DNA from 4 places in the Streptomyces sp. NRRL B-3229 genome. Region 2 is predicted to be linked to each of the others. Evidence: riboswitches for the same ligand, from Rfam matches in the RefSeq annotation. Region 2 holds a riboswitch; each other region holds the start of a gene.
What was found. Region 2 has a riboswitch for cobalamin ahead of IF54_RS0114575 (cobalamin biosynthesis protein). Riboswitches for the same ligand answer to the same signal wherever they lie in the genome.

Region 1: another riboswitch for cobalamin. It lies ahead of IF54_RS0118595 (HoxN/HupN/NixA family nickel/cobalt transporter); the one in region 2 lies ahead of IF54_RS0114575 (cobalamin biosynthesis protein).
Region 3: another riboswitch for cobalamin. It lies ahead of IF54_RS0126220 (ABC transporter substrate-binding protein); the one in region 2 lies ahead of IF54_RS0114575 (cobalamin biosynthesis protein).
Region 4: another riboswitch for cobalamin. It lies ahead of IF54_RS0119975 (ribonucleoside-diphosphate reductase subunit alpha); the one in region 2 lies ahead of IF54_RS0114575 (cobalamin biosynthesis protein).

What each region holds. Positions count from the first base shown of each region.
Region 1 covers NZ_JOGP01000010.1:181,833-186,035, reverse strand. Annotated here, with positions in the region: gene thrS (threonine--tRNA ligase) at 1-246, shown strand, start outside; gene IF54_RS0118600 (nucleoside hydrolase) at 314-1,276, shown strand; gene IF54_RS0118595 (HoxN/HupN/NixA family nickel/cobalt transporter) at 1,305-2,429, opposite strand; cobalamin riboswitch at 2,456-2,645, opposite strand; gene IF54_RS0118590 (ArsR/SmtB family transcription factor) at 2,727-3,074, shown strand; gene IF54_RS0118585 (hypothetical protein) at 3,134-3,352, opposite strand; gene IF54_RS0118580 (hypothetical protein) at 3,397-3,612, opposite strand; gene IF54_RS0118575 (LAETG motif-containing sortase-dependent surface protein) at 3,734-4,203, opposite strand, start outside.
Region 2 covers NZ_JOGP01000008.1:59,615-63,817, reverse strand. Annotated here, with positions in the region: gene IF54_RS0114580 (cobyric acid synthase) at 1-804, opposite strand, end outside; gene IF54_RS0114575 (cobalamin biosynthesis protein) at 801-1,745, opposite strand; cobalamin riboswitch at 1,843-1,986, opposite strand; gene IF54_RS0114570 (hypothetical protein) at 2,117-2,338, opposite strand; gene IF54_RS0114565 (inorganic phosphate transporter) at 2,368-3,621, opposite strand; gene IF54_RS0114560 (class II aldolase/adducin family protein) at 3,798-4,203, shown strand, end outside.
Region 3 covers NZ_JOGP01000018.1:51,725-55,927, reverse strand. Annotated here, with positions in the region: gene IF54_RS0126230 (ABC transporter ATP-binding protein) at 1-504, opposite strand, end outside; gene IF54_RS0126225 (FecCD family ABC transporter permease) at 501-1,514, opposite strand; gene IF54_RS0126220 (ABC transporter substrate-binding protein) at 1,511-2,557, opposite strand; cobalamin riboswitch at 2,611-2,787, opposite strand; partial or broken gene IF54_RS44215 (hypothetical protein) at 2,757-2,951, shown strand; gene dctA (C4-dicarboxylate transporter DctA) at 3,029-4,203, opposite strand, start outside.
Region 4 covers NZ_JOGP01000011.1:194,775-198,977, reverse strand. Annotated here, with positions in the region: gene IF54_RS0119975 (ribonucleoside-diphosphate reductase subunit alpha) at 1-1,663, opposite strand, end outside; cobalamin riboswitch at 1,786-1,922, opposite strand; gene IF54_RS0119970 (GNAT family N-acetyltransferase) at 1,968-2,468, opposite strand; gene mctP (monocarboxylate uptake permease MctP) at 2,572-4,182, opposite strand; gene IF54_RS0119960 (DUF3311 domain-containing protein) at 4,179-4,203, opposite strand, start outside.

The sequences.
Region 1 (4,203 bases), on a different contig from region 2:
GCCCGGGCGCGCGGTGTCCGGGCCGAGCTGTCCGGCTGCGGCGGCGGGACCCTCGGTGCCCGGGTCCGTGCCGCGCGGCTCGTGCCGTACCTGGCGGTGATCGGGGAGCGGGAGGCCGACGGCGACCGTGCGGCCGTGCGGCTGCGGGACGGGCGCAGGCCCGGAGCCGTGCCCGTGGCCGAGCTGCTGGGGCGGATCGGCGCACGGGCCGCTGATCGCGGGGCCGAACTCTGGGCGGCTGCGTAAGGTCGGTCCCGTACGCCGGCACACGTCAGCGACGTACACGTACGCCAGTGAGGGAAAGGACCCCGCCGTGACCGGTCAGCCCATTCCGGTGATCATCGACTGCGACACCGGTGTCGACGACGCCCTGGCCCTGCTGTTCGCCGTACGGCATCCCGGCATCGACCTGCGCGCGGTCACCTGTGTCGCCGGGAACACCGACGTGGACGGCGTGGTCCGCAACACCCTGACCGTGCTGGAGCAGGCCGGAGCCGGGGACATCCCGGTCGCCCGGGGTGCCGAGCGGCCGCTGATCGAGCCGGTGCGCACCGCGCAGCACGTGCACGGGCTCGACGGGATGGGCGACCTGGGGCTGCCCGCGCCGACCCGGGTGGCGGTGGACGTGGACGCGGTGACCCTCCTCCGGCGGGAGATCCTCGCCTCGCCCCGGCCGGTCACCCTGATCCCCACCGCGCCGCTCACCAACATCGCGCTGCTGCTGCGCACCCACCCCGAGGTGGTGCGCAACATCGAGCGGATCGTGTTCATGGGCGGGGCGGTGGCGACCGGGAACGCCACGCCGGTCGCGGAGTTCAACGTCTGGCACGACCCCGAGGCGGCCGCCGTCCTGCTCACCGCGGGCGTGCCGATCACGATGTACGGCCTCGACGTCTTCGAGCGGGTCGTCGTCCCCGCCGCCGACGTGCAGCGGCTGCGGGCGAGCGCGGAGCCCAGTCTGCGCATGGCCGGTGCACTGCTCGCCCACCGTGACCCGGCCAGTACCGGCGACCCCACGCCCACCGGCGGGCTCGGCGACGCGGGCGCGGTCTGCGCGGTCGTCGACCCCGACGGGCTGACCACCGAACTCCTCCCGGTGGAGGTGAGCCTGGCCCCGGGCCCGACCCGCGGCCAGACCGTCGTCGACCGCCGTCGCCGCCCCGGAGAGTCCGAGATCCACGACGGGGAGCGCGAAGTGACCCTGGTGGACGTCGGGTTGGGCGTGGACGTGGAGCGGTACGTGAAGCTGTGGCTGACGGCGGTGGAGGGGGTGTGAGCCCGCTGGGCTGGGTGAGCCCGCCGGGTCAGGAACTGCCCACGCTCCAGCGCTGCTCCACCTTCGCCAGCCGCCAGTAAGCGATCGCCGCCGCCCACACCACTACGAACAGGCCGACGATGACGTAACCGACGTTGTCGAGGTCGATCTCGGCGATCCAGGTGGTGAGGTCGTCGGTGAGGTCGAACTTGTCGTGCAGGACACCGACCAGCTCGATGGTGCCGATGAAGAAGGCGACCGCGATGGACAGGCCGGTGATGGCGAGGTTGTAGAACACCTTGCGCACCGGGTTGGAGAAGGCCCACTGGTAGGCGAAGTTCATGAAGGTGCCGTCGAGGGTGTCGAACAGGCTCATGCCGGCGGCGAAGAGCAGGGGCAGGCAGAGGATCGCGTACCAGGGGAGCCCGGCGGCCGCGCCCGAACCGGCCATCACCATCAGCGTGACCTCGGTCGCGGTGTCGAAACCGAGACCGAAGAGGAAGCCCAGCGGGAACATCTGCCCCGGCCGGGTGATGGACTTGGTGAGCCGCCCGAGGATCCGGTTCATGAACCCCCGGGAGTCCAGGTGCTGTTCCAGCTGCTTGTCGTCGTACGACCCCGACCGCATCGCCCGGAAGACCTTCAGGATGCCCACCAGGGCCACCAGGTTGAGGGCGGCGATGAGATAGAGGAAGGTGCCGGAGATCGTCGTACCGAGGAACCCGAGCACCTGGTGGGTGCTGGAACCCTCGTTCATCACCTTGCCGGCCAGCTGGGTGCCGCCCGCGATGAGCGTGGCGAGCACGACGACGACGCTGGAGTGCCCGAGCGCGAACCAGAACCCCACGGACACCGGCCGCTTGCCGTCGGCCATCAGCTTGCGGGTGGTGTTGTCGATCGCGGCGATGTGGTCGGCGTCGAAGGCGTGCCGCATGCCCAGGGTGTAGGCGGTGATGCCGAGTCCGACGCCGAAGGCCTTGGTGCCGACCTCGTAGTGGGCGGGGACGACGAGCAGGAAGAGGATGCCGAACGCGACGACGTGCAGGGCGGTGATCACCGCGAGCAGTCCCGCGGTCTTGACGGTGTCCTCGCGCCGCCAGCGGAAGCCGGTGGGGGCACCGGTACCGGCACCGGTCGTGGGGGGCGTGGCCTTGGACAGGGCAGGCTCGGTCATACGGTCAGCTCCAACACCTCGTGGATCAGTTCCTGACGTGCCGTGGCCGGTCTCCTGGCTTACGGGTCGTGCGTGTCCGCGCCTGCCTTCCCAGTCGTACGACCAGTGGCTTCGACGGCACGGACACTTCCCGATCACAGTGGCGAGGGCCGCGCCGGTCTGGACCTTTGAGGGGTCGTCACCGGCTTCCCGAGCACCACGGCCCGCCCACCGTAGGGGGTGCCGGCCTCCCCTGCATAGCTGCGCACCTGCGCAGGTATGGAAGATCACACAGGGGCGCCTGCGAGGATGAGCCCCATGCACCTCGTCCCGGCCGACCGAGCCGACCGCCGCACCATCGACGGACACCGGGTGTGCGACGCCATCGCCGCGATCGGCGACCCGGACGACGTCCGCACCTGGTCCGACCGTTTCGCCCTCCTCGCCGACCCCAACCGCCTCTCCCTCCTCCTCGCCCTGCACCGCACCGGCCCGCTCGCGGTTTCCGACCTCGCGATCGCCACGGGCATGAACGACCCGGCCGTCTCGCAGGCGCTACGGCTGCTGCGCGCGGCCGGGGTGGTGGCGGGGGAGAAGGAGGGGCGGGTGGTGCGGTACCGGGTCGTGGACGAGGCGGTACGGGGGTTGTTGAAGCAGGTGTCCTAGGAAGCGATGTCGTAGGAAGCAGGTGTCCTGGAGGGGCGGCCGGAACCGGCCGCCCCGCCTCACTCCTCCGGTCCCCACCGTTCCGGGCCCACGCCGCGCCAGTCGATCCAGCTCGACTGGGCGACCTCCGCCGCGTCGATCTCCAGGCCCGCTCGGCGGAGGAATTCGGCCACGTCGGCCAGGTTGTGGGCGAGGCCCAGGATCTCGCCGTCCACGCGTACGCGGCGGCCGCCGGTGGGGGACGGCGGATGGACGATCACTCGGATCGGGCCGGACATGTCTTCAGGATCGTCCGCGGTGTACGGTCCCGCACTTCGGTCCGTCATCGGTCGGGCCGTCCCCTCGCCTGGTCGCGCAGCTCCCACCACTCCGCGGGGCGTGGGCGCCGGCGCTCCCAGTGGGGATGGAAGAACAGCTCGGTCGACAGCCGGTAAAGGCGTCGGCGCAGCTCGGTGCGGCCGGGGTGCTCGGCGAGGCGCCGGTACGTGGCACTCCACTCCAGCTGAGTCCGGGCGAGGTCGTCGGGGAACGATCGCATGACCGAATTCAATCATGTGTTCGATTTTCTGGGCCAGGGTCGCCGGAACCGTCTCGCCCCGAACACGCCAAAGGGGCCGCCCGCACCGTGAACCGGTGGGACGACCCCTTCGGAGGATGGGTCAGGAGCGCGTGGCCTTGCGGCGACGCGTCGCCAGGACGATGCCCGCGCCACCCGCGAGCAGCACCGCCGCGCCGCCCGCGATCAGCGGCGTGTTGCTGCTGGCGCCGGTCTCGGCGAGGTTGTCGCCGCCGCCACCGTTCGGGGTGGGGGCGCCCGGGGTCGACGTGGACTCCGAGGCCGACGGGGTCGGAGAGTCCGTGCCCGGGGTCTCGGACGCCGGAGGCGTGCTCTCGGAGGCCGGCGGGGTGGACTCCGAGGCCGGCGGGGTCGACTCCGAGGCCGGCGGAGTGGTCTCCGAGGCCGGCGGGGTCGCCGGAGGCGTGGTCTCGGTGGTCGTGCAGTCCTTCGTGCCGCCGTTCCAGGCCGCGATCAGCTTGTCCTTGATGACCGGGTGGTCCGGGCCCTTGGGGAGGTCGCCGTGCGGGAAGCCGTCCTTGGCGTCGAGCTTGCCGTCGAACTTCGTGTTGC
Region 2 (4,203 bases):
GATCGCGCAGACGGCGACCCGCAGCACGTCCTCACCCACCGGAGGGCTCACGGAGGACTCCCGGACGGTGCCCCGCAGGGACACCCGCAGTCCGTCCTCCTCGTCGATGCCGAGCCCGTGCCGGAAGGGCAGCACGCCGTACGTGTGCCGCCCGGTGAGCCCGTGGAGCATGTCGAGTCCGGGTTCCAGGAGGCTGACGTCCCCGCGGAACTTGTTGACGAGGAACCCGGCGACCAGCGCCTGGTCCTCGGGCGAGAGCAGCGCGACGGTCCCGAAGAAGGAGGCGAAGACGCCACCCCGGTCGATGTCCCCGACGACCAGCACCGGCAGCCCGGCATTGCGGGCGATGCCCATGTTCACGATGTCGGTCCGCCGGAGATTGATCTCCGCCGGACTTCCGGCCCCCTCACAGATCACCGCGTCATACGTGCCCCGCAACTCGGCGAGACAGTCGAGCACGGTCCCGAGCAACTGCTGCTGCCGCCCCCCGTGATAGCCGCGCGCGCTCAGCTCACCCACGGGCTTCCCGAGCAGCACGACCTGACTGCTCTGCTCCCCACCGGGCTTGAGCAGCACGGGATTCATCAGCGCGGTCGGCTCGACCCGGCAGGCCTGCGCCTGCATGGCCTGCGCCCGCCCGATCTCGGCACCCTCCCTCGTCACGAACGAGTTGAGGGACATGTTCTGCGCCTTGAACGGCGCGACCTTCACTCCCTGCCGCACCAGCCACCGGCAGATCCCGGCGGTCACGACGCTCTTCCCCGCGTCGGAGGTGGTGCCGGCGACGAGAAGCCCCCCGCTCATGCCGTACGTCCCTTCCGGATCAGCCGTGCGGCGACCGCACCGGCACCGAGTGCGAGCAGCCCGACCCGCCGCGACAGCCGTACGGCACGCTCGATGTCGTACGAGGCCACGGCGCGCCCTTCCCCGTTGAGCACGGGCCGGTGCTCGACCCGGCCCCCGTACGAGAGCGTCCCGCCGAGCCGCACCCCGAGCGCCCCCGCGAAAGAGGCCTCCACGGGCCCGGCGTTGGGGCTCGGATGCTTTCCGGCGTCCTCCCGCCACGCCCGCCGGGCACCCCGCGGATCCGCCCCGGCGACCGTCGCCAGTACGGCGGTCAGCCGTGCCCCCGGCCACCCGGCGAGGTCGTCGAGCCGAGCGGAACCCCAGCCGAAACGCCGGTAGCGGAGCGACTTGTGACCCACCATGGCGTCCAGCGTGTTGACGGCCCGGAACCCGAGCAGCCCCGGCACACCACCGACGGCACCCCACACGAGCGCGCCCACGACGGCGTCGGAGGTGTTCTCGGCGACGGACTCCACGACGGCCCGGGCGATCCCGTCGGCGTCGAGGGCCTGCGGATCCCGCCCGCACAGATGCGGCAGCCGCTCCCGGGCCGCCTCGACGTCCCCGGCCTCCAGCGCCCGCCCGATGAGCCGTGCCTCGCGGGCCAGCGAAGTCCCGCCCACGACGGCCCAGGTGGCGGCGGCGGTCAGCGCGACGGAAGCGGTACGGGACGGACGTACAAGATGCTGCGCCACGGCCCCGAGCCCCACCGCACCGCCCACGCACACGGCGGTGTGCAGCGCGCCCCAGCCCCGGTGGTCCCGCCACAGCACCCGTTCCACGGCACCCGCGGCCCGCCCGAACACGGCGACCGGGTGCCCGCGACGCGGGTCACCGAGCAGGAGGTCACCGATCAGACCGGCGGCGGCGCCGTACGCGAAAACGCGATCGGCACGCACCGGGTCAGCCGATCGCGGGGTCGTTCAGGTGCCTGGCAGCGCAGGTGGATCGGCAGGCGAGCATCGCGTCATGTCCTCACTCAGGGTGTCCACGCCCTGGTTCGACGAGTCCGGCGGCGAGAGTTCCTGGCTCCCGGGGGTGTCTACCCCGGTGACAGTGGCGGGACCGCGCCGGATTCGCACCGGCTTCCTCTCCTGCTGCCGTAAATGGCTCCGGCAGTCCACCACGGGCCTTCGAGACCCGTCAACTTGCTGTTGACCTGCGACGGGGGAGTGTGCAGAACCCCACACCACGGGTCACACGAGGACGGCCGGGCGGGCACAGAACGCGGGGTTCCGTGTCCACCCGGCCGCCGGGTGACGAGGTGTCGTCAGGCCACGATCAGATAGATCCCGTACGCCACCGCCGCCGCGCAGGCCGCGAAGCAGGCGTAGGCGCCGGTGACCGCGAGAGCGGCCGAGCCGCCCTGGGCGGTGGCCCGCTCCTGGCGGGAGAGGCCCATGATGCCGAGGGTGAACAGGGCCACGAGGCCCACGGTGACGACGAGGCTGACGCCGAAGACGGAGCCGAGGGCTTCCCAGTCGATCTTCATGCTGAGGCTTCCTTAGGACTGGTGCGGGCTCAGACGGCGGCCGGCGGGGCGGCCGTTTCCGTGGCGGTGGATTCCGGGGCGGTGGGCGGGGCCGGGATCGTGGCGGTGAGGCCCTCGGTCACGGTGCCCGCGGGCGGCGGGGTCACGGCGGCGATCGCCTGCGTCACCACACCGGCCGGCTCGTCGGTCGCGTTGACGTTGGACGCGTCCACCACCTCGCGGCGCGAGATCTTCCAGATCGCCGCGCTGGAGGCGATGAGGAAGACCGCCACGACCGCGGTGCCCCAGTCACCGAGACCGGTCACCGACTCGGCGAGCGCGCCGACCAGGGCCGCCGCCGGGAGGGTGAGCCCCCAGGCCACGAACATCCGGGTGGCCGTGGACCACCGCACGACCCCGCCCTTGCGGCCGAGGCCCGCGCCCATCACCGAACCGGAGACGGAGTGCGTGGTGGAGAGGGAGAAGCCGAGGTGGGAGGAGGCGAGGATCACGGTGGCCGCGCTGGTCTGGGCGGCGAAGCCCTGCTGCGGCTGGAGGTCGGTCAGGCCCTTGCCCATGGTGCGGATGATGCGCCAGCCGCCCAGGTAGGTGCCGAGCGCGATGGCGAGGCCCGCCGAGAGGATGACCCAGGTGGGCGGGTCGGAGTCGGGGGCGACGGCGCCGCCGGCGACCAGGGCGAGGGTGATGATGCCCATCGTCTTCTGCGCGTCGTTGGTGCCGTGGGCCAGCGAGACCAGGCCGGCCGAGGCGATCTGACCGGTGCGGTAGCCCTTCGCGGCGGCCTTGCCGTCGGCCTTCTTGCCGAGCGAGTAGGAGAGCCGGGTGGCCAGCATGGCGGCGACGCCCGCGACGATCGGGGCGGCGACCGCGGGGATCAGCACCTTGGTGACGAGCGCGTCACCGTGCACCGCGCCGAAGCCCGCCGAGGCGATGGTGGCGCCGATCAGACCGCCCATGAGGGCGTGCGAGGAGCTGGAGGGCAGGCCCACCAGCCAGGTCAGCAGGTTCCAGAGGATCGCGCCGACCAGGGCGGCGAAGATGACCTCGGGACGGATGCCGGTCTCGTCGACGAGACCCTTGGAGATCGTGTTCGCGACCTCCACGGAGAGGAAGGCGCCCACAAGGTTCAGCACGGCGGACATGGCCACCGCGACCTTGGGCTTGAGCGCACCGGTCGAGATGGTGGTGGCCATCGCGTTGGCGGTGTCGTGAAAACCGTTCGTGAAATCGAACGCGAGTGCGGTCACGACCACAATCGCGAGGATCAGCGAGAAGTTTTCCATTTACCCAGGCAATCGTTCGAGGTCATTGGCATGTTGAAGGTAAGTAACCTGAGTGAACGGAAGATGAACTGAGGCGGGCCACACGGTGACCGCAAGCTCAGGTGATTGCCGGGCCCGGCCCCGCGGCCCCCGCGCGACCCATCCGCCCCAGGGCCACGGGCTGGCAGGATCACGGCATGGCTGAGGAACAGCGCGAACCGCGAAACGCACAGGACGGCGGACAGGAGCAGGCGGAGGCCTGGGCCGAGCTGGTCGGCACGGCCCGCCGGACGGTCTCCGACGGACTGGTCGTCGGCACCTCCGGCAACGTCTCGGTCCGGGTCGGGAACACGGTCCTGGTCACCCCGTCCGGCGTCCCCTACGACCGCCTCACACCAGCCGACGTGACGGGCGTCGACCTCCAGGGCCACCAGGTCCTCGGCACCCTGGTCCCCACCAGCGAACTCCCCATGCACCTCGCGGTCTACCGCAGCACCGACGCCCGCGCGATCGTCCACACCCATGCCGTGCACGCCACGGCCGTCTCCACCCTCGTCCCCGAGCTCCCGGCGATCCACTACATGACCGGCGCGCTCGGCGGCC
Region 3 (4,203 bases), on a different contig from region 2:
GTTGGTGGGTTCGTCGAGGAGGAGTTCGCGGGGTTGCTGGGCGAGCGCGCGGGCGATCTGGGCGCGTTGGCGTTCGCCGCCGGAGAGGGTGTGCCAGGACTGGTCGGCCCGGTCGGTCAGGCCGGTGCGGGCCAGCGCCTCGGTGACGGCCGCGGCGTCGGCCGCCGTCGGTGGGGTCCAGGCACGGCGGTGCGGGATGCGGCCCAGGGCGACGACGTCCTGGACGGTCAGTTCGGTCCGGGTGTCGGCGTGCTGCTCGACGGTGGCGATCCGGCGGGCGGTGACGCGTCGGCCGACCTCCGGCAGCGGACGTCCGTCGAGGGTCACGACCCCGGTGGTGGGCGCGAGGACACCTGCCAGCAGCTTCAACAAGGTCGATTTTCCTGAGCCGTTGGGGCCCAGCAGTCCGACCGTCTCACCGGGACGCAGAGTGAGGGTGACGTCGTCGACCACCACCGTGTCGGCGAGGCGCCGTACGACACGGTCCGCGTGCAGGCCGGTCACACCCTTCTCCTTCCGCGGTACAGCACGGCCACGAACGCGGGCACGCCGATCAGGGACGTCACCACGCCCACCGGGACCTCCTGGGGGTCGAGGACGGTACGGGCCAGCGTGTCCACCCAGACCAGGAACACTGCGCCCGTCAGCGCGGTGACGGGCAGGAGGCGGGCGTGGCCCGCGCCGGTGAGGGCACGGGTGGCGTGCGGGAGGACCAGGCCGACGAAGCCGATCGCCCCCGCACAGCTGACCAGGGCCGCGGTGAGCAGCGCCGTCGCGCAGAGCAGGACCAGTCGCGTACGGGCGACCCGGACCCCGAGTCCGGCGGCGGCCTCGTCACCGAAGGCGAAGGCGTCGAGCGTACGGGCGTACCCGAGGCAGACGACGAGGACCCCCACCAGGACGCCCGCACAGAGCAGCACCTGTCCCCAGTCGGCGCCGGCGAGCGAGCCCAGCAGCCAGAACAGCACGCCCCGGGTGGTCTCCGCGTCGGCGGAGGTCAGCACGACGAACGAGGTCAGCGCGGAGAACAGCTGCATGGCGGCGACCCCGGACAGCACCACCCGGTCGGTGCTGCCGCCGAGGGTGTGGCTGAGCAGGAGGACCAGGGCGAAGGAGAGCAGCGCGCCGAGGAAGGCGCCCGCCGACAGGGACACCACTCCCCCGCCCACTCCCAGCACGACCACGGCGACCGCTCCCGTGGAGGCGCCGGAGGAGACCCCGAGGACGAAGGGGTCGGCGAGCGGATTGCGCAGCAGCGACTGCATCACCGCCCCGCAGACCGCGAACCCGGCCCCGCACACGGCGGCAAGCAGCGTGCGCGGCATCCGCAGATCCCAGACGATGCCGTCCCGCAGTGGCGCCGACGTGCCTTCGCCGACGCCGAGATGGGCCGCGACGGCGGCCCAGACGTCCCCCGTCGAGATGTCCGCCGGTCCGATCGTCACGGCGACGGCGATCGACGCGAGCAGCGCGGCGAGGCCCCCGCCGGTCAACAGCAGCGTACGGAGGCTCACTTGGCGAGTCCGAAGTCGCGCAGTCCCGCCGCGACCTTCTCGATGCCCTCGACCGTACGGATGGAGGGGTTCATCGCCTGGCCGGACAGCAGGACGTAGCGCTTCTTCCGTACGGCGGTCAGGTTGCGGGTGGCGGGGTTGGTCTCCAGGAACCGGATCTTCGCCTCGGCGGTCTCCGCGGTCTGCTGCCTGCGGGTCAGGTCGCCGATCACGATGACGTCGGGGTCGCGGTCCGCGACCGTCTCCCAGTTGATCTGGGGCCACTCGTCGTGGGTGTCGGCGAAGGCGTTCCGCGCGCCGACCGCACGGGTGATGGCGCCCGGCGCGCCGCAGCAGCCGGCGAGGTAGGGCGACTGGGAGTTGGCGAACCAGTACATCAGCGAGACGTCCGAGGCGTCGATCCCGGCGGTGGCCGTGCTCACCCGCTTCCTCAGCGAGGCGACGAGCTTCCCGCCGCGCTCCTCGACACCGAACGCGCGGGCGAGGTCGCGTATCTCGCCGTAGACGGCGTCGAGGGTGAGCGGTTCACTGCGCGATCCGTCGCCGCCGCTGTCGTTGTCCTTGCCGGAGCAGTCGGACGGTGAGACATAGGTGGGCACGCCGAGCTTGTCGAACTGCTCGCGGGTGGCGACGCCTCCCTTGCCGAGCGTGGAGACGAACGAGGCGGTGACGAAGTCGGGTCGGGCGTCCAGGACCCTCTCGAACGAGGGGTTGTTGTCGGCGAGGCGCGGCACCGAGGCGTTGGCCTTCTCCAGTCCCTTCATCACCGGGTCGGTCCAAGTGGCCGTACCCGCCGTCCGGTCGGCGAGGCCGAGGGAGAGCAGGATCTCGGTGGAGCCCTGGTTGAGGGAGACGGCCCGCTTCGGGGCCGATGTCAGGGTGATCTCGCGACCGCAGTTGTCGAGGGTCACCGGGTAACCGGCGGCGGTTGCCTGGGACTTCGCGTCCTTCGCGTCGGACGAACCGCACGCGGTGAGCAGCAGGGCTGACACGAGGAGGAGCGCCGGGGTACGGAGCAGGGCGGGGGTGCGGAGCACGGGCATGCCTCTGGGGTCGGGGCTCTTACGCGGAGCCTGGCCTACGGACGTCCCCCGCGCCGGGGCGCGGAGGTGCCAGCAGGTCTTCGGACTCGGGTTCGTCCGGACGGGGCGCCTTCCCGGTCTCCCAGTGGCGTCGTGCCCCGCCCGTCCCCCTCACCGCTGCGCGTCAGTTCCGGATTCGCACCGGATTCCCTGGCCTCGGATGTGGCTCGACTGGCCCGACGAGGCTACCAAGCCGGTCGCACGGTCAGGACGGGCGGACCCTGCGATCCGGCACGGAGTACGGCGCGAGCGTGTGGCGTCCGCGGGTGCCGTACTCCGTTACGGGACGGCCGAACTACGTGACGGAACGGCCGAACTACGTGACGGGACGGCCGAACTACGTGACGGAACGGCCGAACTATGTGACGGAACGGGCGTAACACAAAGGAGCCGGTCCGGAGCGCCTGCTCCGGACCGGCGGTGCGGGGTGGGTCAGCCCGCGGCGGGTACCGGCTCGCGGCCCGCCCCCGCTGCCGCCTTCGGGTCGGCGTCCTCGGCCTCACCGCTCGCGGCCTTCGGGGCCGTGTCCCCGGCCTCCCCGGGGCGCGGGTCGGACGTCGGTTCGAGCCGCGCCGCGGAGGGCGTGGAGGTGAACGGGATCTCGCCGCGCAGGACGGCCCTGGCGCGTTCCTCGTCGAGTTGTCCCTCCCACTTGGCGACCGCGAGGGTGGCGACGCCGTTGCCGACCACGCTGGTCAGGGCGCGGGCCTCGGACATGAACCGGTCGATGCCGAAGATCAGGGCCAGCGCGGCGACGGGCACATGCGGCACGGCGCTGAGGGTGGCCGCCAGGGCGATGAAACCGGAACCGGTCACCCCGGCCGCGCCCTTGGAGGTCAGCAGCATGACGGCGAGCATGGACAGCTGCTGGGTGAGGCTGAGGTCGATACCGAGGGCCTGGGCGAGGAAGACCGAGCCCATGGTCAGGTAGATGGCGGTGCCGTCGAGGTTGAAGGAGTACCCGGCGGGCAGCGTGATCCCGACCACCGGCTTCGAGGCACCGGCGTGCTGGAGCTTGGCCATCATGCGCGGCAGCACCGGCTCGGAGGACGAGGTGCCCAGGACGATCAGCAGTTCCTCCTTGATGTAGCGGAGGAAGGGCAGCAGGCGCAGGCCGTTGAGGCGCATGACGGTGCCGAGCACCACCAGGACGAAGAACAGGGCGGTGAGCCAGAAGGAGCCGACCAGCAGGAAGAGGTGGCGCAGGGTGTCCAGTCCGTAGTTGCCGATGGTGAAGGCCATGGAGCCGAACGCACCGATCGGGGCGAGTCGCATGATCCAGCGGATGAGCGTGAACAGGACCCTGGAGAGCTTCTCGATGCCCTGGGTGAGCCCCGCGCCCGCCTCGCCGACTGCGTTGAGACCGAAGCCGAACAGGACCGAGATCAGCAGCACGGGCAGGATCTCGTGGCCGGTCAGCGCGCTGAGCAGGGTGTCCGGGATCATGGCGAGCAGGAACGCGGAGACGCTCTCGTGGCTCGCGGTCGCCTCCGGCGGCAGCCCCTCGGTCGACAGGGTCGAGGGGTCGACGTGCAGCCCGCTGCCGGGCTGGACGACGTTCACGACGACGAGCCCGATCACCATGGCGACGGTCGTCAGGACCTCGA
Region 4 (4,203 bases), on a different contig from region 2:
CGTAGGCGGCGAGCATGATGCGCTCGGCGATCCGGGTGGACAGGGCCTGCGCCTCCGGGGAGCCGAAGGGCAGGCGCAGCTTGAAGAAGACGTCCTGGAGGCCCATCGCGCCGAGGCCGACGGGACGCCACTTGGCGTTGGACCGCCCGGCCTGCTCGGTCGGGTAGAAGTTGATGTCGACGACCCGGTCGAGGAAGGTCACGGCGGTGCGGACGGTGGCGTCCAGCCGCTCCCAGTCGATGTCGCCGGTCCTGGTGTCGACGAACGCGCCCAGGTTCACCGACCCCAGGTTGCAGACCGCGGTCTCGCCGTCGTCCGTGACCTCCAGGATCTCCGTGCAGAGGTTGGAGGAGTGGACCGTGTGACCCGGCAGGGCCGTCTGGTTGGCCGTGCGGTTGGCGGCGTCCTTGAAGGTCATCCAGCCGTTGCCGGTCTGCGCGAGGGTGCGCATCATGCGGCCGTAGAGGTCACGGGCCGGGATGGTCCGCTTCGCGAGCCCCTTCTGCTCGGCCGCGCGGTACGCGGCGTCGAACTCCTCGCCCCACAGGTCGACCAGTTCGGGCACGTCGGCGGGGGAGAAGAGGGACCATTCGGCGTCCGCGTTCACCCGGCGCATGAACTCGTCCGGGATCCAGTGCGCGAGGTTCAGGTTGTGCGTACGGCGGGCGTCCTCACCGGTGTTGTCCCTGAGCTCCAGGAACTCCTCGATGTCGGAGTGCCAGGTCTCCAGGTAGACCGCGGCCGCGCCCTTGCGCCGGCCGCCCTGGTTCACGGCTGCGACACTCGCGTCCAGCGTCTTCAGGAACGGGACGATGCCGTTGGAGTGCCCGTTGGTGCCACGGATCAGCGAACCGCGGCTGCGGACGCGGGAGTACGCGATGCCGATGCCGCCGGCGTGCTTCGAGAGCCGGGCCACCTGGTGGTAGCGGTCGTAGATGGAGTCGAGCTCGTCCTTCGGGGAGTCGAGGAGGTAGCAGGACGACATCTGGGGGTGCCGGGTGCCGGAGTTGAAGAGGGTGGGGGAGGAGGGGAGGTAGTCGAGGCGGCTCATGAGCCCGTAGAGCGCGGCGACTTCGTCCAGAGCCCTGACGGTGTCGTCCTCGGCGAGCCCGGACGCCACCCGGAGCATGAAGTGCTGGGGGGTCTCGATGACCTTGCGGGTGATCGGGTGCCGCAGCAGGTAGCGGCTGTGGAGGGTGCGCAGCCCGAAGTAGCCGAAGCGGTCGTCGGCCTCGGTGTCGATGAGCGCGTCCAGCCGCTCCGCGTGCACCCGTACGAACTCGGCCGTACGGTCGGCGATCAGGCCCTCGCGGTGGCCGACCGCGACCGAGCCGGTGAACGAGGTGACGCCCTGGGAGGCGGCCTCCGCGGCGACGGAGATCGTCAGCAGCCGGGCGGCGAGCCTGCTGTACGCCGGGTCCTCGGAGATGAGCCCGGCGGCGGCCTCGGTGGCCAGCTCGCGCAGCTCCGACTCGTCGGCCCGCGCGGACCGGCCGCGGAGCGCGGCGGCGGCGACCCGGCCGGGGTCGGCGTCGGGCAGGTCGGCGGTCAGCTCGGCCAGGGTCCGCAGCAACGCGGCTCCGGGGCCGTCGTTCTCCTGCTCGGTCCGCTGCGCGGTCCGCTCGATCGCCGCTGAGGCCGGATCGGCTGGCGCGATGGTCACGTGGGGCTCTCCCTCGCTGGCACGGGGCCTTGCGGAGGGCAGGGGGCAGCACACGAGCGCACACGGCGTCGCGTCCACCGGCCCACTCCACGAGGCCCGGACGTCATGACACCCGGGCCACGGTGGCCGGGCGTACTGTCGGCAGGTCCTCGGACTGACGCTCATGTGCGCTTATGCGCGCATGAGTACACCGTTGCGGGACAGTTCCGGATTCACACCGGATTCCCCTGCGACGACAGCGAGCATGAGCATACATCTTGTGCCCGGTGGTGGAAGCAGGCCCATATGTTGTGTCGCGGTGACTTCAGAGCGTCAACTTGTAGGTGAGGAGCGTGAAGTCGTCGCCGGGGATCGGCTTCCAGTCGCGCTCCGGGGCGCGGGTGAAGCCGAGGCGCTCGTAGAGGCGGTGGGCGGTGTGCATGGTGGGCTGGGTGCACAGGACGAGGTCGTGGCCCGTGGCCGCCGCGCGGTCGATACAGGCCTGCACGAGGGCTTGCCCGGCACCCCGGCCGCGGGCCTCGTGGGATACGGCGAGCATGCGGATCTCGGCCTCTCCGGGGCGGGCGAGTTCGGCCAGGGGGCCGCCGGAGGGGACGTAGGTGACTCCGCCGAGTACGCGGTCGTCCGCCGTGGCCACCAGGACCTCTGCGGTTTCCGCTCGCTTGGCCACGTTCCTGAGTTCCTGGAAGTACCAGTCGTCCTCGTCGCCGAAGGCCAGGAGGCCGTCGTTCAGGTAGGCGTGGGCGGTGATCTCGCCGAGGGGTTCGTAGTCGGTGGGTTCTGCGGGACGGATCACTATGGTCATGCGGGTGAGTGTGCACGAAAGCGGGCCGCCGAGGGTCCTGCTCCCGGTGGCCCGCTGCGGGTTGTACGGGGTTGCTCGCGCAGTTCCCCGCGCCCCTGAGGAGTTAGTGCGAGGTACCTGCTGTCGCGGGCGGAAGTTCCACCTCCACCCCCGGGTCGCCCGCGTCCGCCGTGTAGTCCTCCGGGCTCGTCTCGTCCACGCCGTCGGGGGCCTTCGCCGCCTTCAGGATGAACGTCAGGATCACCGTGACCGCCACGTTCAGGACGAACGCCGTCAGGCCGATGTAGCCGATCTCGCCGATGCCCGGGATCTCCTTCGCCGAGCCGCCGAAGTGCTTCTGGGTCGGCGAGGCGACCCCGTACGCGGCGAACGTGCCGTAGACCATGCCGACCGCCCAGCCGGCGAGCAGCGCCCAGCGGTGGAACCAGCGGGTGAACAGGCCGCCGACCAGGGCCGGGAAGGTCTGGAGGATCCAGATGCCGCCCAGGAGCTGGAAGTTGATGGCGACCGTCTTGTCCATGGTCAGGACGAAGACCAGGGCGCCCACCTTCACCAGCAGGGACACCAGCTTGGATACCTTCGTCTCCTGGGCCGCGGTCGCGTCCGGCCTGATGAAGTCCTTGTAGATGTTGCGGGTGAAGAGATTCGCGGCCGCGATCGACATGATGGCCGCCGGGACGAGCGCACCGATGCCGATCGCCGCGAAGGCCACGCCCGCGAACCAGTCCGGGAACATGTCCTCGAACAGCTGCGGGATCGCCAGCTGCGGGTTGGTGACCTTGACCCCCGCCGCGATCGCCATGAAGCCGAGCAGGGCCAGCAGGCCGAGCATCAGCGAGTACAGCGGCAGGATCGTGGTGTTGCGGCGGATCACCTCACGACTGCGGGAGGACAGCGTCGCGGTGATCGAGTGCGGGTACATGAAGAGCGCGAGCGCGGAGCCCAACGCCAGCGTGGCGTACGTCCACTGGCCGGCCTCCAGGGGCACGAGTCCGCCCGCCTTGGCCGCCGTGTACTTCTCGCTCGCCGCGCCGAAGACGTCGTCGAAGCCGCCCAGCTTGATCGGGATGTAGATGATCGCCACCGCGATGACGATGTAGATCAGCGTGTCCTTCACGAACGCGATCAGCGCCGGGGCCCTGAGGCCCGAGGAGTACGTGTAGGCCGCGAGCACGCCGAAGGCGATCAGCAGCGGGAGGTCCTTCACGAACCAGTTGGTGTTCTCGCCGCCGCCGACGCCCATCACGTCCAGCACGGCCTGGATGCCGACCAGTTGAAGCGCGATGTACGGCATGGTCGCGAGGATGCCGGTGACCGCCACGGCCAGCGAGAGCCCCTTGGAGCCGAAGCGGCCGCGCACGAAGTCCGAGGTGGTGACGTATCCGTGCTTGTGGGAGACCGACCACAGCCGGGGCAGGAAGGTGAAGATCAGCGGGTACACCAGGATCGTGTACGGCACCGCGAAGAAGCCGGCCGCGCCCGCCGCGTAGATCGCCGCGGGCACCGCGACGAAGGTGTACGCCGTGTAGAGGTCGCCGCCCAGCAGGAACCAGGTGATCCAGGTGCCGAACGACCGGCCGCCCAGGCCCCATTCGTCCAGCGAGTGCTCGTTCTCGGCCTTGCGCCAGCGCGCGGCAAGGAAGCCCATGACCGTGACGGCCAGGAAGAAGAGGATGAAGACGGTGAGTGCCACGCCGTTCACGCCGTCGTTCACTTGGCACCTCCGTGGCGGCCG